Regions from separate parts of the Pseudomonas sp. TE4620 genome, predicted to be linked through region 1. Evidence: predicted binding sites of a transcription regulator. Region 1 holds the regulator's gene; each other region holds the start of a gene.
What was found. The regulator sigma-54, encoded in region 1, starts transcription at its own class of promoters, with help from an activator protein. The targets are predictions, from matches to a motif close to ANTGGCATNNANNTTGCTNT.
Positions count from the first base shown of each region.

Region 2: ACZ9A3_RS15445 (CmpA/NrtA family ABC transporter substrate-binding protein) is a predicted target of sigma-54. The motif match lies at 3,954-3,973, and genes of this name have one in related genera.
Region 3: glnA (glutamate--ammonia ligase) is a predicted target of sigma-54. The motif match lies at 2,276-2,295, and genes of this name have one in related genera.
Region 4: ACZ9A3_RS16300 (circularly permuted type 2 ATP-grasp protein) is a predicted target of sigma-54. The motif match lies at 1,935-1,954, and genes of this name have one in related genera.

Region 1 covers NZ_JBWBQO010000001.1:338,917-346,055, reverse strand. Annotated here, with positions in the region: gene lptC (LPS export ABC transporter periplasmic protein LptC) at 1-251, shown strand, start outside; gene lptA (lipopolysaccharide transport periplasmic protein LptA) at 238-762, shown strand; gene lptB (LPS export ABC transporter ATP-binding protein) at 763-1,488, shown strand; gene ACZ9A3_RS01650 (RNA polymerase factor sigma-54) at 1,668-3,161, shown strand; gene hpf (ribosome hibernation-promoting factor, HPF/YfiA family) at 3,243-3,551, shown strand; gene ptsN (PTS IIA-like nitrogen regulatory protein PtsN) at 3,564-4,028, shown strand; gene rapZ (RNase adapter RapZ) at 4,031-4,885, shown strand; gene ACZ9A3_RS01630 (HPr family phosphocarrier protein) at 4,906-5,178, shown strand; gene ACZ9A3_RS01625 (ZIP family metal transporter) at 5,193-6,086, opposite strand; gene ACZ9A3_RS01620 (superoxide dismutase) at 6,098-6,709, opposite strand; gene ACZ9A3_RS01615 (hypothetical protein) at 6,711-7,139, opposite strand, start outside.
Region 2 covers NZ_JBWBQO010000001.1:3,349,231-3,356,369, forward strand. Annotated here, with positions in the region: gene rlmKL (bifunctional 23S rRNA (guanine(2069)-N(7))-methyltransferase RlmK/23S rRNA (guanine(2445)-N(2))-methyltransferase RlmL) at 1-2,008, opposite strand, end outside; gene rmf (ribosome modulation factor) at 2,550-2,765, shown strand; gene ACZ9A3_RS15440 (quinone-dependent dihydroorotate dehydrogenase) at 2,862-3,884, opposite strand; gene ACZ9A3_RS15445 (CmpA/NrtA family ABC transporter substrate-binding protein) at 4,037-5,251, shown strand; gene ACZ9A3_RS15450 (ANTAR domain-containing response regulator) at 5,266-5,841, shown strand; gene ACZ9A3_RS15455 (nitrate/nitrite transporter) at 5,992-7,139, shown strand, end outside.
Region 3 covers NZ_JBWBQO010000001.1:5,511,567-5,518,705, reverse strand. Annotated here, with positions in the region: gene typA (translational GTPase TypA) at 1-477, opposite strand, end outside; gene thiI (tRNA uracil 4-sulfurtransferase ThiI) at 606-2,060, opposite strand; gene glnA (glutamate--ammonia ligase) at 2,391-3,797, shown strand; gene ACZ9A3_RS25585 (chorismate mutase) at 3,942-4,829, shown strand; gene glnL (nitrogen regulation protein NR(II)) at 5,086-6,171, shown strand; gene ntrC (nitrogen regulation protein NR(I)) at 6,168-7,139, shown strand, end outside.
Region 4 covers NZ_JBWBQO010000001.1:3,525,894-3,533,032, reverse strand. Annotated here, with positions in the region: gene ACZ9A3_RS16315 (hypothetical protein) at 1-975, shown strand, start outside; gene ACZ9A3_RS16310 (hypothetical protein) at 1,050-1,286, shown strand; gene ACZ9A3_RS16305 (ribonuclease E inhibitor RraB) at 1,477-1,809, shown strand; gene ACZ9A3_RS16300 (circularly permuted type 2 ATP-grasp protein) at 1,987-3,396, shown strand; gene ACZ9A3_RS16295 (alpha-E domain-containing protein) at 3,400-4,350, shown strand; gene ACZ9A3_RS16290 (transglutaminase family protein) at 4,347-5,144, shown strand; gene ACZ9A3_RS16285 (cytochrome c) at 5,148-5,948, opposite strand; gene ACZ9A3_RS16280 (amidotransferase) at 6,497-7,139, shown strand, end outside.

The DNA of each region.
Region 1 (7,139 bases):
ACCCCGACGGCAGCGAAGTCGAACTGATCGATTCGGTAAGGGTCGCCCGCACCGACGAAAAGAACCGCACCATGATCATTACCAGCAGCCGCATGACGGTATTCCCGCAGAAGCAATATGCGCAAACCGAGCAAGCCGTTAGAATCGACGGCGCCGGTGGCGTCACTACGGGCAATGGAATGAAAGCGTATTTGAAAGACGGCAGGATGGACCTGCTGTCCAACGTAAGAGGACAGTATGAGGCTCGTTAAAACCCTCCCCTTTTTGCTCAGCCTGAGCGCAGCACTGGGAAGCGCGAGCGCCTGGGCCCTGCCGAACGACCGTGACCAGCCGATCCGCATCCAGGCCGACCACGCTCAACTGGACGACAAAAAAGGCATCGCCACCTACACCGGTGACGTGATCATCACCCAGGGTTCGATGATGATCAAAGGCAACACCGTGACCATCACCCGTACCGCCGGTGGCGACATCGACGTGGTGACCTCGGTGGGCAACCTGGCCTACTTCGAGCAGCAGCAGAGCGCCGCCAAGCCAGACAAGATGCAGGGCTACGGCAAGACCATCCAGTACAATGCGCCGCAAAACCGCATCGTCCTGATCGACCGCGCCAAGGTCATCAACGAAGGCAACACCACCGAGGGCGAGAAAATCGTCTACGACACGGTGAAACAGATCGCTACCGCCGGTCGAGGTGGCAAAGTCACCGAGTCGCGTCCGCGTATCGACATGGTGATCCAGCCGAAGAAGAAGGCCGAGTAAATGGCAACCCTCAAAGCCCAGCACCTGGCCAAGAGCTACAAGAGCCGGCAAGTGGTCCGCGACGTCAGCCTGTCGATCGACAGTGGCCAGATCGTCGGCCTGCTCGGCCCTAACGGCGCCGGCAAGACCACCTGCTTCTACATGATCGTCGGCCTGGTCCAGGCCGACCAGGGCCGCGTCCTGATCGACGACCTCGATGTCAGCCACCAGCCCATGCACGGCCGCGCCCGCGCCGGTATCGGCTACCTGCCGCAGGAAGCCTCGATCTTCCGCAAGCTGTCGGTGGCCGACAACATCATGGCGATCCTCGAAACCCGCAAGGACCTGGACCGCGATGGCCGGCGCAAAGAGCTGGAAAGCCTGCTGCAGGAGTTCCACATCAGCCACATCCGCGACAACCTCGGCATGAGCCTCTCCGGTGGTGAACGCCGCCGCGTCGAGATTGCCCGCGCCCTGGCCACCGCGCCCAAGTTCATCCTGCTCGACGAACCCTTTGCCGGTGTCGACCCTATTTCGGTCGGCGACATCAAGCAGATCATCCACCACCTGAAGGCCAAGGGTATTGGCGTTCTGATCACCGACCACAACGTCCGTGAAACCCTGGATATCTGCGAAACCGCTTACATCGTCAACGATGGCCAACTGATCGCCGAAGGCGATGCAGAGACCATCCTGGCCAACGACCTGGTCAAAGAGGTTTACCTCGGCCATGAGTTCCGCCTGTAGGCTCAAGGTGTAAGGCGCTGCCGGAGCGCTCGTAAACAAGCCAGATAATGGCTTAATTGTTACGGCGCTCTAGGCAAACGCTGCAATTTCAGGCATATAATTTGCTTAAAGTTGGCGCTTCGGTGCCCTTGTAGTGGATGGCGCATGTGCGCCGGCAAATAAGGTGTTAAGCCCCTGCCATGAAACCATCGCTCGTCCTAAGAATGGGCCAGCAACTGACGATGACCCCGCAGTTGCAACAGGCCATACGTCTGCTCCAGCTTTCTACCCTGGACCTCCAGCAGGAAATCCAGGAAGCGCTGGAATCAAACCCGATGCTCGAGCGCCAGGAAGAAGGCGACGACTTCGACAACAGCGACCCGATGGCCGACAACGCCGAGAGCAAACCCGTCGCCGACGTTCAGGAAACCAGCTTCCAGGAGACCGCCCCAACGGTGGACAACCTCGAAGAGGGCGAGTGGAACGAGCGCATCCCCAACGAGTTGCCGGTCGACACCGCCTGGGAAGACATCTACCAGACCAGCGCCAGCAGCCTGCCCAGCAACGACGATGACGAGTGGGACTTCACCACCCGCACTTCGGCTGGCGAAAGCTTGCAGAGCCACCTGCTCTGGCAGCTCAACCTGGCACCGATGTCCGACACCGACCGGCTGATCGCCGTGACCCTGATCGACTGCATCAACAACCAGGGTTATCTCGACGAAACCCTGGAAGAAGTCTGCGAATCCTTCGACCCCGAGCTCGACATCGAGCTGGATGAAGTCGAAGCCGTGCTGCACCGTATCCAGCAATTCGAACCCGCCGGCATCGGCGCGCGCAACCTCAGCGAGTGCCTGTTGCTGCAACTGCGCCAGCTGCCGCCGCGTACCCCGTGGATGGCCGAAGCCCAGCGTCTGGTCAGCGACTACATCGACCTGCTCGGCGGCCGCGACTACAGCCAGCTGATGCGCCGCATGAAGCTCAAGGAAGACGAGCTGCGCCAGGTCATCGAACTGGTACAGAGCCTCAACCCGCGCCCGGGCTCGCAAATCGAGTCCAGCGAAGCCGAGTACGTGGTGCCCGACGTGATCGTGCGCAAGGACAACGAGCGCTGGCTGGTCGAACTCAACCAGGAAGCAGTCCCGCGCCTGCGGGTCAACCCGCAGTACGCCGGTTTCGTCCGTCGCGCCGACACCAGCGCCGACAACACCTTCATGCGCAACCAGTTGCAGGAGGCGCGCTGGTTCATCAAGAGCCTGCAAAGCCGCAACGAAACCCTGATGAAGGTCGCCACCCAGATCGTCGAGCACCAGCGCGGCTTCCTCGATCACGGTGACGAGGCGATGAAGCCGCTGGTGCTGCACGACATCGCCGAAGCGGTGGGCATGCACGAGTCGACCATTTCCCGGGTGACCACGCAGAAATACATGCACACGCCGCGCGGAATTTACGAGCTGAAGTACTTTTTCTCCAGCCACGTCAGCACCTCCGAAGGCGGCGAATGCTCGTCCACAGCGATCCGCGCAATCATCAAGAAACTAGTTGCAGCGGAAAATCAGAAAAAGCCATTGAGTGACAGCAAGATCGCTGGTTTACTGGAGGCACAAGGCATCCAGGTAGCACGTCGCACCGTCGCCAAGTACCGCGAGTCCCTCGGCATCGCACCGTCGAGCGAGCGCAAGCGATTGATGTAACGGCTCCTGAGGTGTGCCACCGCAGTTCAGTGGCAGGCGCAATACCTGCCTCTTATGCACCGGCAACAAAGGAGAAGCTGTATGCAAGTCAATATCAGTGGACAGCATGTAGAAGTTACTCAGCCCCTGCGTGAGTACGTCGAGCAGAAATTGAAACGACTGGAGGGGCATTTCGACAAGATTACCAATGTGACGGTAATCATGAAGGTCGAGAAGCTGCAGCAGAAGATTGAAGCGACGCTGTTCATTCCCGGCGGCGAAGTGGTTGCAAATGCCGAACACCAAGACATGTATGCAGCGATCGACGCCTTGACCGACAAGCTCGACCGCCAACTGAAAAAACACAAGGAAAAACAGCAAAGCCTGCTGCAAGGTGCAGCGGCCCGCTGATCCCCCTCATCCATGATCCGACTTGAAACCATCCTGACCCCCGGCCGTTCCCTTGTGAACGTGCCGGGCGGCAGTAAAAAGCGTGCGCTCGAACAGATCGCCAATCTGATCGGCAGAGAAGTGCCCGAGCTGGACACCCAGATCGTGTACGAAGCCTTGATCGCCCGGGAGAAACTGGGCTCCACCGGCTTCGGCAACGGCATTGCCATTCCCCACTGCCGCCTCAAGGGCTGTGAGTCGCCGGTCAGCGCGCTGCTGCACCTTGACGCCCCTATCGATTTCGACGCCATCGATGGCGCCCCGGTCGACCTGCTGTTCGTACTGCTGGTCCCGGAAGCGGCTACCGATGCGCACCTGGAGCTGCTGCGCCAGATCGCCAGCATGCTCGATAGCAAGGACGTACGCGAAAAGCTGCGTGCGGCCACCAGTAACGAAGCCTTGTACCAGGTCGTACTGGACGTACAGAACGGGCATTGAACATGCGCTTGATCATCGTTAGCGGCCGGTCTGGCTCCGGCAAGAGTACCGCCCTCGATGTACTTGAGGACAACGGCTACTACTGCATCGACAACCTGCCTGCTGGCTTGCTGCCGCAACTGGCCGAAAGCGCCCTGATCAACACGGAATTGATGCAGCCCAAGGTGGCCGTTTCGATTGACGCGCGCAACTTGCCCAGCCACTTGTCGCGCTTTCCCGAGCTGCTTGAGGACGCCCGTAGCCGGCACATCCAGTGTGATGTGCTGTACCTGGATGCCGATGAAGAAACATTGCTCAAGCGCTTCTCGGAAACCCGCCGCCGCCACCCGCTGACCAACAACGAACGCTCGCTGGCCGAAGCGATCGAAGTCGAAAGCGAGCTGCTCGGGCCGATTGCCGACCTCGCCGACCTGAAGATCGATACCACCAACCTGAACCTGTATCAGTTGCGTGACTCGATCAAATTGCGCCTGCTCAACCAGCCGGAGCCCGGTACGGCCTTCCTGGTCGAATCCTTCGGTTTCAAACGCGGCATGCCGGTCGATGCCGACCTGGTGTTCGATGTGCGCTGCCTGCCCAACCCTTACTGGAAGCCGGAACTGCGCGACCATTCGGGCCTGGAGCAACCGGTGATCGATTACCTGGCTGCGCAGCCGGATGTCGAGGACATGTTCCAGGACATCTCCAGCTACCTGCTCAAGTGGTTACCGCGCTTTGCCGCCAGCAACCGTGCCTATGTCACCATTGCCATTGGCTGCACGGGTGGCCACCACCGTTCGGTGTACCTGACCGAGCGTCTGGGCCAGTTACTGCAACAATCGTTAAAGAATGTCCAGGTTCGCCACCGCGACCTCTAGCCCACAGGACCAGCGCCTCGATGCCCGCAAAAGAAATCACCATCATCAACAAGCTGGGGCTGCACGCCCGGGCAGCGGCAAAGTTCGTTGGCGTTGCGGGCAAGTTTCCCTGCCAGGTTCGCGTTGGGCGTAATCCGCAATCCCTGGTTGATGGCAAGAGCATCATGGCGGTCATGATGCTGGCGGCCGGCAAGGGCACCGCCATTCATCTGCACACCGAGGGCGAGCAGGACGATGATGCACTCAACGCCCTGATCGAACTGATCAACAATTACTTCGACGAGGGCGAGTAACCGCCCCCGTTTTCTCACGAAAGCGCCGTATCCATCACCATCATCAGGCAGAAGCCGATGCACAGGCCCAGGCTGGCTAGCCGGTGATGGCCATTGCTGCGCGACTCGGGAATGATTTCCTGGGTCACGACCAGCAACATCGCCCCGGCAGCACACGCCAAGCCCAGTGGCAGCAACAACTCTGCCACGGTCACCAGCCAGGCACACACCACCGCTGCCAGCGGCTCGACCAGACCAGAAGCCGCACCAATCAGAAACGCCTTGAAGCGGGCCATCCCCGCCCCTGCCAACACCAGGGCGATCACCAGGCCTTCCGGCACATCCTGCAGGGCAATGCCCATGGCAAGGCTGTCGGCATCGGGCATGCCACCACCGGCAGACACGCCAATGGCCATGCCTTCGGGGATGTTATGGGCAATGATGGCAATGACGAACACCCAGATCCGCGCGGCGATCACCGGTTGCTGCGGCGTGCCGACCAGGGCCTCGGGCGATGCACCGGACACCTTGAGGTCGACCAGGTACAGGCAGAAGGCCCCGAACAGCAAGCCGAAGCTGACCAAACCACCGGCGCCCCATTTACCCAGGCCAATGGCCTGGGCGGCATCCAGCCCGGGAATGATCAGCGAAAAGGCCGTGGCCGCCAGCATCACCCCGGCACCAAAGCCCAGCAAGGTATCGGCCAACGCCACTGGCATGTTGCGGATCACCAGCACCGGCACCGCGCCCAAGGCCGTACCCAGGGCGCACAGCGCACCGCCTTCGAGCGCCCGTAACATGCGCGGCTCCAGGTCCAGCCAGGCGATACCCTGGGCCACCAGCAGGGCGAAGCCGACCAGCAGCAACAGGGTACCGAGCGCCAGGCGAAACAGCCGCACGCCGGCAATCGACATTACATCCGAACGCATTGCGCTGCGACTCACACAAGCGCAGCTGCGTAACGACGCTCTACCTCGGACCAGTCGATCACGTTGTAGAAGGCGTTGATGTATTCCGGACGACGGTTCTGGTACAGCAGATAGTAAGCATGCTCCCAGACGTCCAGGCCGAGGATTGGCGTATTGCCGGTCATCAGCGGGCTGTCCTGATTACCACTGCTTTCAACCACCAGGGTCTTGGCCGGGGTCACGCTCAGCCAGGCCCAGCCGCTGCCAAAGCGAGTCAGCGCAGCCTTGGTGAAGGCGTCCTTGAACGCCTCGAAGCCACCCAATTGCTCATCAATGGCCTTGGCCACAGCGCCTTGTGGCAGGCCGCCGCCCTGGGGCGACATCACGGTCCAGAACAGCGAATGGTTGGCGTGACCGCCGCCCTGGTTGATTACCGCGTTGTGCAATTTTTCCGGAAGTTGCTTGACGCTGGCCACCAGTTTTTCCACCGGCCACTCGGCATACTCGCTGCCTTCGACCGCCGCGTTGAGGTTGTTGATGTAAGTCTGGTGGTGCTTGCTGTGGTGAATCTGCATGGTCTGGGTATCGATGTGCGGTTCCAGCGCATCGTAGGCGTAAGGCAATGCAGGCAAGGTATAAGGCATATCACTGGATTCCATATTGTAGGACTGAAGGCGCGGCGCTTTCCTGGCCGGCATGCAGGGCCGGCTGCGGCTCGTGCCGGTAGAGCAGACGTTCGGTACGGGGGTACTGGCCGTACTCGCTGATGAAGCTCAGCAACTCGGTGTAGGTCTTGCTGCTGTGGCGCAACGCAGCTTCGCGCAGTATCGGCGCCATGCGCGGGTCCTGGGCGGTCTGCAACAACCGCTGGTGAATGGCGCACAGGTACTCGGCGCTTTCCTGCGGCTGATTCAGCCGCAGGTGCAGGTCAGCCAGGTTGTGGTGGGCGATGACGCACACGGCCACCGCTTCGTCGGCGTCATGCCAGCGTTCGAACAACACCTGGGCAAGCGCCAGGGCTTGCAGATACAACTCGCGGGCATCGACCAACTCGCCCTGTTCGAACAGGCGGTT
Region 2 (7,139 bases), 3.0 Mb from region 1:
ACTCGACATGATCGCGCTGCACGTCAAACACGCCTTCCATACGCTTGGAGTTGGAGAAGGTCGGCGGATCGATGAAGATCAGCTCGTATTCCTCGCGACAGGCTTGCAGCCAGGCCATGACATCGCCCTGCTCCAGGCGATTCTTGTCCGAGAAGCCATTGAGCGACAGGTTGCGCCGCGCCCAGTCCAGATAAGTCTTGGACAGGTCAACACTGGTGGTGCTGCGCGCGCCGCCCTTGGCCGCATGCACACTGGCGGTGGCGGTGTAGCAGAACAGGTTGAGGAAGCGCTTGCCGGCAGCCTCGCGCTGAATGCGCAGGCGCATCGGGCGGTGGTCGAGGAACAGCCCGGTGTCGAGGTAATCGGTGAGGTTGACCAGCAGCTTGACGCCGCCTTCCTGCACTTCGAGGAACTGCCCCTGGGCGCTCTGGCGCTCGTACTGGCGGGTACCGCTCTGACGCTCGCGACGCTTGACCACCACGCGGCTCTGGTCGATGCCCAGGGCCTGAGGGATCGCTGCCAGGGCGTCGAACAGACGCGCCTGGGCCTTTTCCGGGTCGATCGAGCGCGGGGCGGCGTATTCCTGCACGTGCACCCAGTCCTGGTACAGGTCGATGGCCAGGGCGTACTCGGGCATGTCGGCATCGTACAGGCGGTAGCAACTGACGTTCTCGCGCTTGGCCCACTTGCCCAGTTGCTTGAGGTTCTTCTGCAGGCGGTTGGCGAACATCTGCCCGCCCTCGCTCAGGCGTGCCGGCTCACTGGCCACGGCGGCCGGGGTACGCGGTTCGGCTGCTTCGCCATTGCGCTCGGGCTGACGGCGCTCGCCGGTGACGAACTGGTCGGGCTGAACCTTGATCAGCAGCAGCTTGCACGGCAAGGCGCCGTTCCAGAAGGCATATTGCTTGTGGCTGCGGATGCCCATGCGCTTGCCCAGGTCCGGGGCGCCGGTGAACACCGCCGCTTCCCAGTTCAGGCAGGCCTGACGCAGGCGCTCGCCGAGGTTCTGGTAGAGGTACAGCAGGCTCGCTTCGTCGCCCAGGCGCTCGCCGTACGGCGGGTTGCAGATCACCAGGCCTTTCTGGTTCTGGTCCGGGCGCGGCTCGAAACTGCCGACTTCGCCCTGGTAGATCTTCACCCAGTCGCTCAGACCAGCGCGCTCGACGTTGTTACGCCCCGGCTGGATCAGCCGCGGGTCGGCCTCATAGCCGCGAATCCACAGCGGCGGGCGGGCCAGGCCGGCTTCGGCACGGGCCAGCGCCTCATCATGGAGTTTGCGCCAGAGGGCCGGCACGTGGCCGAGCCAGGCGCTGAAGCCCCAACGCTCGCGGCGCAGGTTCGGTGCGATATCGGCGGCGATCATTGCGGCTTCGACCAGGAAAGTCCCCACACCACACATCGGGTCGGCCAGGGCGCCGCCCTCGGCAGCGATGCGTGGCCAGCCAGCGCGGATCAACACCGCGGCCGCGAGGTTTTCCTTGAGCGGCGCCGCACCTTGCTGCAGGCGGTAGCCGCGCTGGTGCAGGCTGTGGCCGGACAGGTCCAGGGACAGGATCGCCTCGCCACGCTCCAGGCGCAGGTGCACGCGCAGGTCAGGGTTGAGCTTGTCGACCGACGGGCGCTCGCCGCTGCTGGTCCGCAGTTTGTCGACGATCGCATCCTTGACCTTCAAGGCGCCGAAGTGGGTGTTGTCGATACCCGAGCCGTGGCCGCTGAATTCCACCGCCAGCGAGCCGCTGGCCTCCAGGTGATCCTGCCACTCGACTTCGTTGACGCCGTCGTAGAGGTCGTCGGCGTTCTTCATGTTGAAGCGCTTGAGCACCAGCAGTACGCGGTTGCCCAGGCGCGACCACAGGCACAGCCGGTAGGCGGTTTCCATGTCGGCCGTGCCGCGGATCGCCGAAGTGTGCTCGCGCACTTCTTCAAGGCCGAGGCCGCGGGCTTCTTCGGCAAGCAGGCCTTCAAGGCCTTTGGGACAGGTGAGGTAAAGTTCGAAACGGTCCGACATGGGGTATCCAGAGCCTTGAGCAATAAAGTGGAGAGGCAAGCGCATCGCCCTTCCGATGTTTAATCGAACGCCTTTCCACAGCGTTCGAGTGGCGCTTTATCTCGCGCCGGGCCGCCCGCCAATCCGACTTTTGCCGAGGGCTGAAAAGTCTTTGATTGGCGGGCAGAACGAAAAATTCAGGCAAAAAACCGGGAAAAATGACCCTTCGTCGTTTTGCCGCTGTTGTTACAAATTATCACACAGCGATGGCCAGATGACTTTGCAGCAGGTCAAACCCTGATCATAGCGGGCTTTGCGCCAGATCCTAATCAGACGCATTTATTTACTTATCCTGTGACCCCTATGAAAGGTTACGTCCTTATGACAAAACGATCATTCACACTGTGTCCTGCATTGGTTAGAACTGGTCTCAGGTTGTCACCGCAACGGGGCAACACATCCGCTCGCGACGCCGGCAGCGAGCGCAAACCGGCAGAACGATTCTGCCCGACCTTCTAGAGGTCGACGGGACATTACAGTCAACAAGTGAGGGCAACACCCTATGAGAAGACTTAAGCGTGATCCGTTGGAACGAGCTTTTTCACGTGGCTACCAATATGGGGTCACCGGCAAATCCCGCGAGCTTTGCCCCTTTACTCTACCGTCTGTACGCCAGGCATGGATCAATGGCTGGCGCGAAGGACGCGGCGACAACTGGGACGGTATGACCGGCACTGCGGGTATCCATAGACTCAACGAACTTCACGCCGTTGGCTGAACGAGGAACTGAATCCGATTACCATGCGCGCCCTATCCGGGCGGCGGGCTGAGGCCCAGGGGCCCCTTGAGGGGGCCCTTTTTTATGCCTGCGGTTTCAGCGCCCCATGGCGGCGATGGCGTCCACTGCCTCGCGGATCAGGGCCGGGCCCTTGTAGATGAACCCCGAGTAGATCTGTACCAGGCTGGCACCGGCAGCAATCTTCTGCGCCGCATGCTTGCCTTCGGTAATCCCGCCTGCGGCGATGATCGGCAATTTGCCGCCCAGCTCGCCAGCCAGCACCTTGACGATGTGGGTGCTTTTTTCCAGCACCGGCGCGCCCGACAGGCCGCCTGCTTCGTCACCATGCTGCAGGCCTTCGACGCCTTCACGGCCGAGGGTGGTGTTGGTGGCGATCACCGCGTCCATACCCGACTCGACCAGGGCTGCGGCGACCAGCGCGGTTTCTTCGTCGCTCATGTCCGGGGCGATCTTGATCGCCAGCGGCACATGCTTGCCGCGTTCGGTCACCAGTTGCGAGCGGCGCTCGGCCAGGGCGTCGAGCAGTTGCTTGAGCGAATCGCCGAACTGCAGGCTGCGCAGGCCCGGGGTGTTCGGCGAGCTGACGTTGACGGTGATGTAGCTGGCCTGGTCGTAGACCTTGTCGAGGCAGATCAGGTAATCGTCGACCGCGCGCTCGACCGGAGTGTCGAAGTTCTTGCCGATATTGATGCCGAGGATGCCGCTGTATTTGGCGGCGCGCACACGGTTGAGCAGGTTGTCGACACCCAGGTTGTTGAAGCCCATGCGGTTGATGATCGCTTCGGCTTCCGGCAGGCGGAACAGGCGCGGCTTGGGGTTGCCCGGCTGTGGACGCGGGGTGACGGTGCCGATCTCGACAAAACCGAAACCGAGCTGGGCAAAACCGTCGATGGCCGCGCCGTTCTTGTCCAGACCCGCCGCCAGCCCGACCGGGTTGGCGAAGTTCAGGCCCATGACAGTGACCGGCAAGGAAGCCGGCGCCTTGGTCAGCAAGCCGTTGAGGCCCAGACGGCCACCGGCGCCGATCAGGTCCAGGGACAGGTCATGGGAGGTCTCCGGGGAGAGCTTGAACAGCAGCTGGCGGGCCAGGGTATACATGGGCGGGTTTAGCTCGACGTGAGTGAGGGGGCGATTATAGCGGTGGCGTCGCCCGGGGGACAGGGCCGCCTTGGCATATGCGTTGCTTGCACCCTGATCAAACGCCTGCCACGCGAGCGGTACGGCCTGACCTTCGACACAGGCGCAATGACGTGACCAACCCTATTCCCGCAACCTCGCTGGCCTGGGTCAACGGCAGCGATGCCCCGGAAAAGCCCTGCCTGAATCTCGGTTTCATGGCCCTGAGCGATTGTGCCTCGGTGGTGGTGGCCGCGACCCAGGGTTTCGCCCAAACCTACGGCCTGACCCTGAATTTGCAGCGCCAGAGCTCCTGGGCCGGCCTGCGCGACAAGCTGGCCAGCGGCGAGCTGGATGCCGCGCATAGCCTGTACGGCCTGATCTACGCGCTGCAACTGGGCATCGGCGGTAGTCCGGCCGCCGACATGGCGGTGCTGATGGGCCTGAACCAGAACGGCCAGGGCATCAATCTGTCCGCTGCGCTGCAACGTCAGGGCGTGACCAGTCCCGAGGCATTGGAGCGCTTCGTGCACCAAAGCAGGACAAAACTGACCTTTGCACAGACTTTTCCTACCGGCACCCATGCCATGTGGCTGTATTACTGGCTGGCCAGCCAGGGCATCCACCCCTTGCATGACGTCAACAGCGTGGTGGTGCCGCCAGGCCAGATGCTCGCACACCTGCAAGCCGGACGCATCGACGGATTTTGCGTCGGCGAACCCTGGTCGGCGGGCGCCATCGAACAGGGCCAGGGCTTCACCCTGGCCACCAGCCAATCAATCTGGCCGGATCACCCGGAAAAAGTCCTGGGTTGCACCCGGGCCTTTGTCGAACAGTTTCCGAACAGTGCGCGGGCCCTGGTGATGGCGGTGCTGGCCGCCAGCCGCTTTATCGAGCAGAGCCGCGAAAACCGCCGCAGCACCGCGCAACTGCTCAGCAGCAAGGCCTACCTGGATGCGCCGTTGTCGAGCATCGAGCCGCGCCTGCTCGGCCACTACCAGGACGGCCTGGGCAACCAGTGGCAGGATCGCCACGCCTTGCGCCTGTATGACCAGGGCCGGGCCAACTTGCCGTACCTGTCCGATGGCCTGTGGTTCATGACCCAATTCCGCCGCTGGGGCCTGCTGCGTGAAGACCCCGATTACCTCGCCGTAGCCCGCCAGGTGCAGCAACTGGCGCTGTACCGCGACGCCGCCACGGCGGTCGGCGTGCCCTGCGCAGGTTCCGACATGCGTAGCAGCCAGCTGATCGATGGCAGCCGCTGGGATGGCAGCGACCCGCACGGCTACGCCCGCAGCTTTCGTCTGCACGCGCTGGCCGAGCCGCCCGCCGCCCTCGCCCGACGCTGAACGGAGACGCTCTCATGCTGCGAATCCTGCTAATCGACGACACCGCGAAAAAAGTCGGTCGCCTCAAGGCTGCGCTGGTCCAGGCCGGCTTCGAAGTGATCGAAGAGTCGGGCCTGACCATCGACCTGCCGGCACGCGTCGAAACGGTGCATCCGGACGTGGTGCTGATCGATACCGAGTCACCGGGCCGTGATGTCATGGAGCAAGTAGTGCTGGTCAGCCGTGACCGGCCGCGACCGATCGTCATGTTCACCGACGAGCACGACCCCGGGGTGATGCGCCAGGCGATCCAGGCGGGGGTCAGCGCCTACATTGTCGAAGGCATCCAGGCTACGCGCTTGCAGCCGATCCTCGATGTGGCCATGGCCCGCTTTGAAAGCGACCAGGCGCTCAAGGCCCAACTGCAGGCCCGCGACCAGCAACTGGCGGAGCGCAAGCGCATCGAACTGGCCAAGGGCCTGTTGATGAAAATGAAGGACTGCAACGAAGAACAGGCCTACACCCTGATGCGCCGCCAGGCCATGAGCAAGCAGCAGAAGCTGATCCAGGTGGCCGAGCAGATCATTGCCATGAGCGACCTGCTCGGCTGAAGCACTCTGGCCCGGCTCTTGCTATCACCACAGCACAGGTAGCCAACGGCGGTTGCCCCCTTCACGACAAAGACGTCGCACCCCCACTCGCGCCAGCGGGTCGGGTGGCGACGTCTTTTTCGTTTCCGTCCCTGTTCAACGAGGTGTTCGATGAAGACGAGTTTCTGGAAGTCCGGGCATGTCCCCACCCTGTTCGCCGCCTTTTTGTATTTCGACCTGAGCTTCATGGTCTGGTACCTGCTCGGCCCGCTGGCGGTGCAGATTGCCGCCGACTTGCAACTGACCACCCAGCAGCGCGGGCTGATGGTGGCCACGCCGATCCTGGCCGGGGCGATCCTGCGCTTTGTCATGGGCCTGCTGGTGGACCGCCTGTCACCCAAGACCGCCGGGCTGATCGGCCAGGTGATTGTCATCGTCGCACTGTTCTGCGCCTGGCGCCTGGGCATTCACAGTTATGAGCAAGCCTTGTTGCTCGGGGTGTTCCTCGGCGTTGCCGGCGCCTCGTTTGCCGTATCGCTGCCGCTGGCCTCGCAGTGGTACCCGGCGCAGCACCAGGGCAAGGCCATGGGCATCGCCGGTGCCGGCAACTCCGGCACGGTGTTCGCCGCCCTGCTGGCCCCGGCCCTGGCCGCAGGCTTTGGCTGGAACAACGTGTTCGGTTTTGCCGTGATCCCGCTGCTGCTGACCCTGGTGCTGTTCAGCCTGTTGGCGCGCAACGCCCCCGAACGGCCCAAACCGAAAGCTGCGGCCGACTACCTCAAGGCCCTGGGCGATCGCGACAGCTGGTGGTTCATGTTCTTCTATAGCGTCACCTTCGGTGGCTTTATCGGCCTGGCCAGTGCCCTGCCCGGCTACTTCAACGACCAGTACGGCCTGAGCCCGGTGACCGCTGGCTACTACACCGCCGCCTGTGTCTTTGCCGGCAGCCTGATGCGCCCGTTGGGCGGCGCCCTGGCCGATCGCTTCGGCGGCATCCGCACCCTGCTGGCGATGTACAGCGTTGCCGCCATCTGCATTGCCGCCGTCGGCTTCAACCTGCCCAGCGCAGTGGCTGCCCTGGCCCTGTTCGTCAGCGCCATGCTCGGCCTGGGTGCCGGCAACGGCGCGGTGTTCCAACTGGTGCCGCAACGCTTTCGCCAGGAAATCGGCGTGATGACCGGGCTGATCGGCATGGCCGGCGGCATCGGCGGCTTTCTGCTCGCTGCGGGCCTGGGGGCGATCAAACAGCACAGCGGCGACTATCAGCTGGGCCTGTGGCTGTTCGCCAGCCTGGGCATTCTTGCCTGGTTCGGCCTGCA
Region 3 (7,139 bases), 5.2 Mb from region 1:
GTCCAGCTGTTCGTCGGTGGCACCGAGGTTGTCGAACAGATCGAAGATCTGGTCCAGAACCCAGTCAGGACGCGCGCCCGGACGGTCGACCTTGTTGATCACCACGATTGGACGCAGGCCGGCTTCGAAAGCCTTCTTGGTCACGAAACGGGTTTGCGGCATAGGGCCGTCTTGAGCGTCGACCAGCAGCAGTACGGAGTCGACCATCGACATTACACGTTCAACCTCGCCACCGAAGTCGGCGTGGCCGGGGGTGTCGACGATGTTGATGTGGTAGCCGTTCCAGTTGATGGCGGTGTTTTTCGCCAGAATGGTAATACCGCGCTCTTTTTCCTGGTCGTTGGAGTCCATGACGCGCTCGTCGTTGAGCTCGTTACGCTCCAGAGTGCCGGACTGACGCAGGAGTTTGTCGACCAGGGTGGTTTTACCATGGTCAACGTGGGCGATGATGGCGATGTTACGCAGATTTTCGATCACGTGTGTATCTCGATCAGAGGATTCGGGTTGCCGCCCAGTCTAGGCGGCGAATATGAATGAATGGCGCTCAAACGGCCCGGTGGTCGGGAGGGCGATGGCGGATGCTCCCGCCATATAGCCCCGGCGTCTTATGTCGGACGATAAACGCGCACATTGGCATGTCCCTCACTGAGCAGATGATGGGCATGCAGGCGACTCATTACTCCCTTGTCGCAATACAGCAGGTACTGGCGCGTGGCATCCAGCTCCTTGAAGCGACTGTTAAGGGCGTAGAACGGCAAGGCCTGGACCTCGATGCCGTCCAGTTCCAGGGGCTGGTCTTCCTGGGCATCAGGGTGGCGAATGTCGATCACCACCTGCCCGGCCAGCGCCTGGCTGACTTCTTCGATCTGGATATCCTGGCTGAGTTCATCGATCACGTGGTCGATGGAGATCAGCCGAGCGCGCTCCAGGGCACGCTCGAGCACCGCCATGTCGAACTGCTTCTCTTCATGCTCGAGGCGATGACGCTTGGCGCAAGTGGTCGGGTTCACCGAAATCACGCCGCAGTATTCAGGCATGTGCTTGGCGAACTCGGCGGTGCCGATCTGCTGGGCCTGGTCGATGATGTCCTGCTTGTGGCTGGCCAGCAGCGGGCGCAGCACCAGCTTCTCGGTGGCCGAGTCGATCACCGCAAGGTTCGGCAGGGTCTGGCTCGAGACCTGGGAGATGGCTTCACCGGTCACCAGGGCGTCGATCTGCAGGCGGTCGGCGATGTTGGTCGCCGCGCGCAGCATCATGCGCTTGAGGGTCACGCCCATGTAGCTGTTGTCGACCTTGCCGAGGATCTCGCCGACCACTTCTTCGAACGGCACGCTGACGAACAGCACGCGCTGGCTGCTGCCGTACTTTTTCCACAGGAAGTGGGCGACTTCCATCACCCCCAGCTCGTGGGCGCGGCCGCCAAGGTTGAAGAAGCAGAAGTGGGTCATCAGGCCGCGACGCATCATCTGGTAGGCGGCGACGGTGGAGTCGAAACCACCGGACATCAGCACCAGGGTCTGCTCCAGCGCGCCCAGCGGGTAACCGCCGATGCCTTTGTGCTGGTTGTGGATGACGTACAGGCGCTTGTCGCGCACCTCGATGCGCACCTCGACTTCAGGCGTGCGCAGGTCGATACCGGCGGCGCCGCACTGCTGGCGCAGCTGGCTGCCGACGTAGCGGTCGACGTCCATCGAGGTGAAATCGTGGTGACCGCCGCGCTTGCAGCGTACGGCGAAGCGCTTGCCCGCCAGCAGGTGACCGAAGTGCTGCTTGCACTTGGCGACGATGTCGTCGAAATCACCCAGCGGGTATTCGTCGACCTGCAGGAAATGGGCAATGCCCGGCGTGCAGCTCAGACGCTCGGTCATCTCGCGCAGGACCTTCTCGTCCTCGATGTGAGTGATCACTTCGAGGTTATCCCAGACACCGTTAACCGCGAGCGCAGGATCGAGGTCCTTGAGCACGTTGCGGATGTTGCGGGCCAGTTGACGGATGAAGCGCTTGCGAACCGGCCGGCTCTTGATGGTGATCTCTGGGAAGACTTTTACGATTAGTTTCATGAAAAACAGCGCGCGAGGTGCCGACTAAAAAAGTGGGGCGCGGATTATAGCGGAAATTGCTCAAGCTTTGAGCAACTTTTGTACAGAAGGTTTTTCTCGCACCGTTATGGTGCATCATGGCTGTTTAGCGCATCGTATGGGTGCAGAAAAAACCGCTGATTTCAGCGAATCTGGCGAAAACGCTTGGGTTTGGGGCAAAAATCCCAACTCGGGGCACTGGCATGCAATTTGCTCCCTTGTGAGGCAGGTTGCCTTGGCCGACTATTCGCGCCCGGCATCACCCAAATTAAAGGGCTGCACAGGCAAGCTCTACCCCACCCGGAGGACACTATGTCGAAGTCGGTTCAACTCATCAAAGATCATGACGTTAAATGGATTGATCTGCGCTTCACTGACACCAAAGGCACTCAGCACCACGTGACCATGCCAGCTCGTGATGCGCTGGATGAAGATTTCTTCGAAGCCGGCAAGATGTTCGACGGTTCCTCCATCGCTGGCTGGAAAGGCATCGAAGCCTCCGACATGATCCTGATGCCGGACGACTCCTCCGCCGTGCTCGACCCGTTCACCGAAGAGCCGACCCTGATCCTGGTCTGCGACATCATCGAACCTTCGACCATGCAAGGCTACGACCGCGACCCACGCGCCATCGCCCGCCGCGCCGAAGAGTACCTGAAGACCACCGGTATCGGTGACACCGTGTTCGTCGGCCCAGAGCCTGAGTTCTTCATCTTCGACGAAGTGAAGTTCAAGTCCGACATCTCCGGCTCGATGTTCAAGATCTACTCCGAGCAAGGCTCGTGGATGTCCGACCAGGACGTCGAAGGCGGCAACAAAGGCCACCGTCCAGGCGTCAAAGGCGGCTACTTCCCGGTACCACCGTTCGACCACGACCACGAAATCCGTACTGCCATGTGCAACGCCATGGAAGAAATGGGCCTGGTCATCGAAGTCCACCACCACGAAGTGGCCACTGCCGGCCAGAACGAAATCGGCGTGCAGTTCAACACCCTGGTGAAGAAGGCTGACGAAGTTCAGACCCTCAAATACTGCGTGCACAACGTTGCCGACGCCTACGGCCGCACCGCAACCTTCATGCCTAAGCCACTGTACGGCGACAACGGCTCGGGCATGCACGTGCACATGTCCATCTCCAAAGATGGCAAGAACACCTTCTCCGGCGAAGGCTATGCCGGCCTGTCCGACACCGCCCTGTACTTCATCGGCGGTATCATCAAGCACGGTAAGGCCCTGAACGGCTTCACCAACCCGGCTACCAACTCCTACAAGCGTCTGGTACCAGGCTTCGAAGCACCGGTCATGCTGGCCTACTCGGCGCGCAACCGTTCCGCCTCGATCCGCATCCCGTACGTTTCCAGCCCGAAAGCCCGCCGCATCGAAGCGCGCTTCCCGGACCCGGCTGCCAACCCGTACCTGTGCTTCGCAGCACTGATGATGGCCGGCCTGGACGGTATCCAGAACAAGATCCACCCAGGCGATGCCGCCGACAAGAACCTGTACGACCTGCCGCCTGAAGAGGCGAAAGAGATCCCACAGGTTTGCGGCAGCCTGAAAGAAGCCCTGGAAGAGCTGGACAAAGGCCGTGCGTTCCTGACCAAGGGCGGCGTGTTCTCCGACGACTTCATCGATGCCTACATCGCGCTGAAAAGCGAAGAAGAAATCAAGGTCCGCACCTTCGTACACCCACTGGAATACGAGCTGTACTACAGCTGCTAAGCCAGTGACGCTCGCGCAAGCGGCGTAGCTTGAAAAAAGGCCTCCTTCGGGAGGCCTTTTTCATACATATTCTTCAGATGTTCCCGATAGGTCAGCCTCCTGACCTCGACCATGCTGGCTCAGCAATCCACGCCCGAGCCCATCATGACCCGCACCCCGATCACACTCACCCTGCTTGCCTTGCTGACAGGCTGCAGTACCCCGCCAGCACCGCTCGAATCACAGGTGCTGCTACGCACTAACACCGCCTGGGACGGCAGCCCCTACCCGCGCTACCCCGACGGGCCAGCGGAACTGACCCTGGTTAAAATCCACATTCCGCCTGAAACAACCCTCGACTGGCACAGCCATCCGCTGCCCAACGCCGGCTACCTGCTTGCAGGTGAACTGCTGGTGGAAACCCGCGACAGCAACAAACAGGTAAGCATCAAGGCCGGAGACGCCCTCGCCGAGATCGTCGATGGCGTGCATCGCGGGCGTACAGGCGCGCAAGCGGCCGAACTGATTGTTTTTTATGCCGGCAGCCAGGGTGTGCCGCTTTCCCAGCCCGCGCCAGCCACCACACCACTCACCGCCTTGCTCGACAGCATCGACCAGCGCCTGCACATCGCCCACGCGGTTGCCCTGAACAAATGGGACTCGGGCCAGCCAGTAGAAGCGCCTGAACGCGAGCAGCAGGTGATTGCCAATGCCCAGTCCCAGGCCCTGCGCTTTGGTGTCGACGGGCAACGGGCAGCGCTGTTCTTCGCCGACCAGATCGAAGCCAACAAGCTGCTGCAGTACAGCGCGCTGTCGCGCTGGCATGCCGTCGGCAGCGCACCGCAAACCCCGCGGGTCGATCTGGGCAGCCAGTTGCGCCCGCAGCTGGATCGCCTGCAGCGCACCCTGCTCAGCCAGTTGGCCGAGTTTGATCGCAACCGCCCGGCCCACTGCCCGGCAACCCTTGCCCAGGCCATCGCGCAACGAGCCCGAGACCCGCAGCAATCCGTGGCACTGATCCGTGCCACCACGCATTTGTGCTCGCCGCAGTAATCCTTCCTCTATGCTCTATATTGGTGCACGCATCTGCCTGCACCTGAGCAACTCAGCCCATTTTGGTTCACAAAAAGCGTGATCTCAGGACTTTGTAGGCATTTTTCGCGCAAATACAGGTCTTAATCCGGAAATTCCGCTTCTTTTCGGAGCCTTGGTTTGCTTTTTGCATTTTCTTTGTACCAGCGGATTACCAGCGAGCGCGACTTGGGCCCAGGCCGAGGTTGTATGAGCCAAAAGAGGTCACCGACGCCCCATGACCATCAGCGATGCACTGCACCGACTGCTACTGGACAACCTGACCACAGCCACCATCCTGCTCGACGCCGAGTTGCGCCTTGAGTACATGAACCCGGCAGCGGAGATGCTCCTGGCCATCAGCGGCCAGCGCAGCCATGGTCAGTTCATCAGCGAGCTGTTCACCGAATCGCCCGAGGCGCTGAACTCCCTGCGCCAGGCGGTAGAGCACGCGCACCCCTTTACTAAACGTGAAGCCCAGCTGACCTCGCTGACCGGCCAGACCCAGACCGTCGACTACGCGGTAACGCCGATCCTCAGCAAGGGCGCGACCCTGCTGCTGCTCGAAGTGCACCCGCGTGACCGCCTGCTGCGCATCACCAAGGAAGAGGCCCAGCTGTCCAAGCAGGAAACCACCAAGATGCTGGTGCGCGGCCTGGCCCACGAGATCAAGAACCCGCTCGGTGGCATTCGCGGCGCCGCCCAGCTGCTGGCCCGCGAGCTGCCGGAGGAGGGCCTGAAGGATTACACCAATGTGATCATTGAAGAGGCCGACCGCCTGCGCAACCTGGTCGACCGCATGCTCGGCTCGAACAAGCTGCCGTCGCTGGCCCTGACCAACATCCATGAGGTGCTGGAGCGGGTCTGCAGCCTGGTCGAGGCCGAAAGCCAGGGCGGCATCACCCTGGTGCGCGATTACGACCCGAGCCTGCCGGACGTGCTGATCGACCGCGAACAGATGATCCAGGCGGTGCTCAACATCGTGCGCAACGCCATGCAGGCCATCAGCGGCCAGAACGAGCTGCGCCTGGGCCGCATCAGCCTGCGCACCCGGGCCATGCGCCAGTTCACCATCGGCCACACCCGTCACCGCCTGGTGGCCCGAATCGAGATCATCGACAACGGCCCGGGCATCCCTGCCGAGCTGCAGGAAACCATCTTCTACCCCATGGTCAGCGGCCGCCCGGACGGGACCGGGCTGGGCCTGGCCATTACCCAGAACATCATCAGCCAGCACCAGGGCCTGATCGAATGTGACAGTCACCCTGGCCACACCACCTTCTCGATCTTCCTGCCGCTGGAACAAGGAGCCACCGCCTCATGAGCCGAAGTGAAACTGTCTGGATCGTCGATGATGATCGTTCCATCCGCTGGGTGTTGGAAAAGGCCCTGCAACAGGAAGGCATGACCACCCAGAGCTTCGACAGCGCCGACGGGGTCATGAGCCGACTGGCCCGGCAACAGCCCGACGTGATCATTTCCGACATCCGCATGCCCGGCGCCAGCGGCCTGGACTTGCTCGCGCAGATCCGCGAGCAGCACCCGCGCCTGCCGGTGATCATCATGACCGCCCATTCCGACCTCGACAGCGCGGTGGCGTCCTATCAGGGCGGCGCCTTCGAATACCTGCCCAAGCCATTCGATGTCGACGAGGCGGTATCGCTGGTCAAGCGCGCCAACCAGCACGCCCAGGAGCAACAGGGCCTGGACGTCGCCCCGAGCCTGACCCGCACCCCGGAGATCATCGGCGAAGCACCGGCAATGCAGGAGGTGTTCCGCGCCATCGGCCGCCTGAGCCATTCCAACATCACCGTGCTGATCAACGGCGAGTCCGGTACCGGTAAAGAACTGGTCGCCCACGCCCTGCACCGCCACAGCCCACGGGCGGCGTCGCCGTTCATCGCCTTGAACATGGCGGCGATCCCCAAGGACCTGATGGAATCGGAACTGTTCGGCCACGAGAAAGGCGCCTTCACCGGCGCTGCCAACCTGCGCCGCGGACGCTTCGAGCAAGCCGATGGCGGCACGCTGTTCCTCGACGAGATCGGCGACATGCCGGCCGATACCCAGACCCGCCTGCTGCGGGTGCTGGCCGATGGCGAGTTCTACCGGGTGGGCGGCCATGTGCCGGTCAAGGTTGATGTGCGAATCATCGCCGCCACCCACCAGAACCTGGAAACCCTGGTGCAGGCCGGCAAATTCCGCGAAGACCTGTTCCACCGCCTGAACGTGATCCGCATCCACATCCCGCGCCTGGCCGATCGTCGCGAAGACATCCCGACCCTGGCCCGC
Region 4 (7,139 bases), 3.2 Mb from region 1:
GTGAAGGCGCAGATGGAGGCGCTGGATGCCGCCATCTCTGCGAGCCGTGACGACGAAACGCGCTACAGGGCCCTGAGTGATCAGTACTACGACTTGCGTGAAAAGCTCCAGCGCATAGGCTATGTGACTTCGCAACTGGTGGTGCTTGACGACATGATCAAGCAATTTACTGGCGAGGGGCGGTCGGTGGCGAAGCTGCAGGTCGAGCGCGATGCCTTCTTCGAGGAGCAGGCGCAATGGCCGACCGATGTAGAGTACGAGCATGAGCGCTTTATCGAGCTGGGTGTGCCAGACGCCTCTGCAAACTGGTATGAAGGCAATCTGACTGCCTACCTGTGGCGCGATCAACGCATCTACCGATTCAAGTTCTACAGTGGCGCCAATACCGCGACAGACACCGCGGCGCTGGCCCGGCTGGAGCCCAGGGCGCGCGCTGTGCTGGCCGCGTTCCGCATCCGCAAGCAATACGAAATTCCCCAGGACAACGGCTTCTGTGTGCCCTTCGGCTTCATTGCCGATGATGGCACGCCGCGCCATGCCATCACCTTGGGCCTCAACCCCGCAGACAACTCGAACCTGTTGCACCGCCTGAGCATGAGCAGTGACAGTGACAAGGCCGTCGAGATGGTGCCGATGCTGCTGGATCGACTGATTGCCAACCCGTTTCCGCTGCAGATCAGCGTCGATAAGTTCGGGCCCTCAAGCGTGCGGATCGGCGCCGCCAAGGGCAGGTTCGGCGGTGCACGCTTTCGCGTCTATGAGCCTGACAGTTTGAAGCCGGCGGCCACAGAAACGTTCAGGATGGTCGCCGGCGCCTTGGGCTCCGGCTACCAGCCCACTGTGGTGCTGGGAGTGACCGATGAACACTCCGAGCCGCCGCTGCAGTTCGAGCCTTCCAGGGACGATTTTCTACGCACGCTGCAAAGCATACGCGCGCTGCCAGGCGCTCATCGCTTCGAGCCGCAAGAAGACTGAACAACCACCGCTGTATCGAGGTCAACGGAAGGTAAGCCCGATTCACCCTGAACATCTGTACAGAGGAGAGTCCAATGAAAGCATGGGTCATTACCTTCGTTGACCAGAAGGGCGAGCGTACCTCGCTGCCGCTCAGCGCAGAGCTGGAACCGAGTATCGAAGAGGCGGCGCGGCTGATTCGCTCCCATCTGTTTCCGGTCCTGGGCGAGCTGGACCTCAATGATTTCCAGGACCGCGAAACCTCGCCAACGGCCAAATGGCTGAAGGAGCAGAACGGGGTGGAGATCACTGCCATCACTGAAGGGCCTTGAACCCGCATGCCGGCTGGCACGCTGGGCAATCAGGCGCTACGCTGCAGACAAGGTCGGGCGATTTTTTCTGATTGTCCGGGCTTGCCGATCCACGTCACGCAACAGCTCGAATTGCCCCCGCACGGCTTGTGTGGCGGGCAGGTGCGTTTTGCACTGAAAGTCTATCCATCGGTAATGAGGAGGACGATTCATGAGCAGCCAATACGAGGACATCAGCAGCACGGTCTTGCGTCGGATGAAAGAAGGCGGGTTCAACTTCGCGCAGATTCATCCCATCGAGTTTTATGCGGTCTTTCCGGACGAGGCACGGGCGCGGCGAGCGGCAGGTAAGTTTCGCGGCGAATCACTCAGTGCCCAGGTCCACGAGCGTGATGATGGCGCCTGGCACCTGGAGCTGAGCAAGGTGATGTTTGCAACCTATGGCGGTATCGGCGAATTCGAACAGGATTTCGAAGCGGTGATCGCCCCGCTGGGCGGAGAAATAGAAGGCTGGGGCGTCAAGCAGGAACGTCAACTGGCTTGACCGGCAAGCAAGCGCGGCGCTTCGCAATGAGGCGCCGCCGTCAAAGCGAGCGCAGCGGTTGCACAGATCTGGTGCGACCGTTCTTCGTTTAAAACGCAACATACTGAATAACAAGGAATTGTGCCGCTGGCACGGGGCTTGCGATGGCTCCGGTGCACGGGTGACAAGGAGTTCGGCATGATCCGCACCTTTTATGACGAAATGTACGCCGCTGACGGCCAGGTCCGTCCGCACTACCGGGAATTCGCCCGCTGGCTGGCCGAAACCCCGCCAGAGCTGCTGGCCCAGCGTCGACGTGAAGCCGACCTGCTGTTCCACCGCGCCGGCATCACCTTCACCCTCTATGGCGACGAGCAGGGCACCGAGCGCCTGATTCCCTTCGATACTATCCCGCGCAGCATCCCGGCCAGTGAATGGCGGGTGGTCGAACGGGGCTGCATTCAGCGGGTCAAGGCGCTGAACCTGTTTCTAGCCGACCTGTACCACGACCAGCGCATCATTCGCGCCGGGATCATTCCGGCCGAGCAGGTGCTGGCCAACGAGCAGTACCAACTGGCGATGCAGGGCCTGGACCTGCACCGCGACATCTATTCGCACATTTCCGGGGTCGACCTGGTGCGCGACAGTGATGGCAGTTACTACGTGCTCGAAGACAACCTGCGCACCCCCAGCGGCGTCAGCTACATGCTTGAAGACCGCAAGATGATGATGCGCCTGTTCCCCGAGCTGTTCGCTGCCCAGCGCATCGCGCCGATCGATCATTACCCCAACCTGTTGCTCGATACCCTCAAGAGCTCAAGCCCGCTGGACAACCCCAGCGTGGTGGTGTTGACGCCCGGGCGTTTCAACAGCGCCTTCTTCGAGCATGCCTTCCTCGCCCGCGAGATGGGCGTCGAGCTGGTCGAGGGCGCCGACCTGTTCGTGCGTGACGAGCGGGTATTCATGCGCACCACCGACGGCCCCAAGGCGGTCGATGTAATCTACCGGCGCCTGGACGATGCCTTCCTCGACCCGCTGGCCTTCAACCCCGATTCGATGCTCGGTGTGCCCGGGCTGCTGGCGGCTTATCGCTGCGGCAACGTGGTGCTGGCCAATGCCATTGGCACCGGGGTGGCCGACGACAAGTCGATTTACCCCTATGTCACCGACATGATCCGCTTCTACCTCGACGAGGAGCCGATCCTCAAGAACGTGCCGACCTGGCAGTGCCGCAAGCCTGAAGAACTGTCCCACGTGCTGGCGCACCTGCCGGAGCTAGTGGTCAAGGAAACCCAGGGTTCCGGCGGCTACGGCATGCTGGTCGGGCCGGCGGCCAGCCGTGCCGAGATTGAGGCGTTCGCCGCCCGGATCAAGGCCCGGCCAGCGGCCTATATCGCCCAGCCGACGCTGTCGCTGTCGACCTGCCCGACCTTTGTCGAAAACGGCATCGCCCCGCGGCATATCGACCTGCGCCCGTTCGTGCTGTCCGGGCGCGAGACCCGGGTGGTGCCAGGCGGCCTGACCCGGGTCGCGCTGCGCGAGGGCTCGCTGGTGGTCAACTCGTCCCAGGGCGGCGGCACCAAGGACACCTGGGTGGTCGAGGATTAAGTCATGCTGAGTAGAACTGCCTCTGATTTGTACTGGATGTCGCGTTACCTGGAGCGGGCGGAAAACCTCGCGCGGATGCTCGATGTCAGTTATTCGCTGTCGCTGATGCCGCAAGACGGGCGCGGCGATGGCCTGGATGAAATGGCCATGCCGCTGCTGATCACCGGCACCCTCGACGACTACCTCGAGCGCCATGGCCAGCTGCATGCCGAACGCCTGCTGCACTTCTTCGCCCTCGACCCGGAAAACCCGGCGAGCATTTACAGCTGCCTGGGTGCCGCGCGGGCCAGTGCCCATGCGGTACGTGGGCGGATCACCGCCGACATGTGGGAAAACATCAACGCCACCTGGCTGGAAATTCGTGGCATCGCCGAGCAAGGCCTGGGCCGTTATGGCATGAGCCGTTTCTGCGAGTGGATCAAGGAACGCTCGCACCTGTTCCGTGGCGCCACTTACGGCACCATCATGCGCAACGACGCCTTTCGCTTCATCCGCCTGGGCACCTTCATCGAGCGCGCCGACAACACCCTGCGCTTGCTCGATGCCCGCTACGAGATGCTTGGCGACGAGGCCGAGGCGGTCAGCGACAGCTCGGCGCGCGGTTACTACCAATGGAGCGCCTTGCTGCGCGCGCTGTCGTCATTCGAGGCTTACACCGAAATCTACCGTGATGCACCGGCCGCTCGCCATGTTGCCGAGTTGCTGCTGTTGCGCGCCGACGTGCCGCGCTCGCTGCGTGCCTGCACCGAGGAAATCGACCTGATCCTCGCCAGCCTGCCCGGCGGCAACGGCCGCCCGGCCCAGCGCCTGGCCGCCGAGGTGGACGCGCGCCTGCGCTACACCTCGATCGATGAAATCCTTGCCGAAGGGCTGCACCCCTGGCTGACCCATTACATCCCGCTGGTGCGTGAACTGGGCAACGCCATTCACAGCGCCTACCTGGAGGCCGTATGAGACTGACCATTAGCCACGAAACTGCCTACCACTACGAAGACCAGGTGCGTGCCAGCATCCAGTACCTGCGTCTGACTCCTCACGACAGCGAGCGTCAACAGGTGCTCAGTTGGCAACTGGACCTGCCGCGGCCGGTGCGCGCGCAACTGGACCCGTTCGGCAACATCCTGCATGTGCTGAGCCTGGAAGAGCCACATTCGGACCTGGTCATCGGCGCCCGTGGCCTGGTCGACATTGATGAAAGCCGCGAGGCCGAGCACGAGTTGCAATCGCCGCTGCCGTTCCTGCGCTTCACCCGCCTGACCGAAGCTGACGAAGCCTTGCGTGCCTTCGCCAGCCAGCAATGCCGCAAGCGCCGTGACCGCTCGACGTTGATCGAACTGATGAATGCCCTGAACCAGCGCATGGCCTACAGGCCCGGCAGCACCGCCGTGGATACCAGCGCCGCCCAGGCGTTTGCCGGCGGCGCCGGGGTATGTCAGGACCACACCCATGCCTTCCTGGCCTGCGCGCGCAGCCTGGGCATCCCGGCGCGCTATGTGTCCGGTTACCTGTTCGACAGCGACAGCCAGCAGATGGCCAGCCACGCCTGGGCCGAAGCCTGGCTGGAGGATGCCTGGTACAGCTTCGATGTCACCAACCAACTGGCCCGGCCTGAACGCCACCTGAAACTGGCGGTGGGCCTGGACTACCTGGATGCCTGCCCGGTGCGCGGCATGCGCCGCGGTGGTGGTTTCGAGCAGATGCACGCCAAGGTGCTGGTGACCCCGACCCTCAACGCCCAGCAGCAGTGAGCCTCAGGGTTTGCGCGTGGCCATGTGGGCCAGGTACGCCAGCAGCTCATCCAGCTCGCTATCGCTGATGACCGCTGCGGCAAACCCGGGCATTTTTGCCTGGGGCCACTGGCGCAGGCTTTGCGGGTCACGGATGTAACGCCGGAGGAAATCGGCCTGGAAGTACTCGGTCGGGTTGTGCGGCAGGTTCAGGTCCGGGCCGAACTGGGCGTCCCCGGCGCCGTTGAGGCGATGGCAGGCCAGGCAGTTCTTCTGGAACACGGCAAAGCCCTGGTTGACCGGGTTGTCGGCGTTAATGCCTGGCGCCGGGCGCATGGCCGGGAAGCGTTCGGCCACTGCCGCCAGGCGGCGAATGCTGGCGACCTGGAAAGGCCATTGCTCAGGGCTGATGCGCCCGGCTTGCGGGTCGGTCCAGACCAGGTAAAACGGCCCGGCACCGGGCTTGCCCTTGGCCAGTGCCGGCCAGGGTCTGGCCGGGTCTTCAATGGCCAGCCAGGCCCGCGCAGGGCCGTCCTTGAGCAAAGGCGCGGCGGGCATCTCGGCGGCGAAACCGTCCAGGGCAATGGCTTGCAGGTGATCATCGGCCTGCACTCCCTGTAGGAGCACAGCCAGTGGTACCGCGCGGTAATGCATGGTTCGCTTGTAGGAAACGTCGTTTTCAATCTGGATATCCTGCGCCAGCGGATGCGCCAGCAACTCGGCGCTCTGCCAGTGGCGGCTGCCGTTGCCCAGGTCGAGGGTCAACTGCGCCGCCTGCAGGGGCAGGCACAGCAGGGCGAGCAACAAGCTGAAACAGTGGCGCATGGGCAGTCTCCAACCATCAGGGTCGGCAGATTACCTGCACACAACCGGCTTGTGCCAGGCACAAACCGCGGGAAGAGGGCATGCCGCTCAGCCGAACAGGCGTGAAAGGTTCGGCAGGATCAACAGCAGCGTAGTGGCGAAGAGAATGAGCCCGGCTTGACGTACTTTGTGTTGTTTGAACATGGCTGACCGCCTTTTTGTTGTTATTCCTGAGTGCCCAGAGGCTTCCTTGTCGTCGATCTGGCGAACATCATTTAACGTGGTGAAACATTAAGTCGCGAACCGTTGCTAATGGGTATACAGCTAACCTTAGGGTCAACGTCACCCGTGTTTTAGAACGCTTTAATCTGTACTTATTACGCTTCAGATATTTTTCGCTATGAGGCCTTTGGCCATCCACCAGCATTCCCCTTGCTAGACGCCTGCGCCACATCGGCAAGTGGATCCCAAGCTCATGACCGTTCGTCCGAGCATCATACTTGCCTGCGCGCCTTATTCGGGGCAGGCTTTACGGGGCAATCCCGCCTTTGTCGTTCAGGACTATCTCTATGTCGCTACGCATCTGCATCCTGGAAACCGACGTCCTGCGACCGGAGCTGGTCGAGCAGTATCAGGGCTACGGACGGATGTTCGAGCAGCTGTTTACCCGCCAGCCAATCGCCGCCGAGTTTCGCGTCTACAACGTGTTGAACGACGAATACCCCGATGATGACCAAGTGTTCGATGCCTACCTGGTTACAGGCAGCAAGGCCGACTCGTTCGGTGATGATCCGTGGATTCACAAGCTCAAGGCGTTCCTGCTGGAGCGCTATCAGCGTGGCGACAAACTGCTTGGCGTGTGTTTTGGTCATCAACTGCTGGCGCTGCTGCTGGGCGGCAAGAGCGAGCGCGCGCACCAAGGCTGGGGGGTGGGTACCCACCGCTATGTGATGAACGCCAAGGCGCCGTGGATGAGCCCACAGGTCGAAGAGCTGACCTTGCTGATCAGCCATCAGGACCAGGTCACCCGCCTGCCGGAGAACGCCACGGTGATTGCCTCCAGCGACTTCTGCCCGAACGCCGCTTATCACATCGGCGACCAGGTGCTGTGCTTTCAGGGCCACCCGGAGTTCATCCACGACTATTCGCGGGCGCTGCTCGAGCTGCGCCAGGACAGCCTCGGCCAGGAGGTCTACCGCAAGGGCATCGACA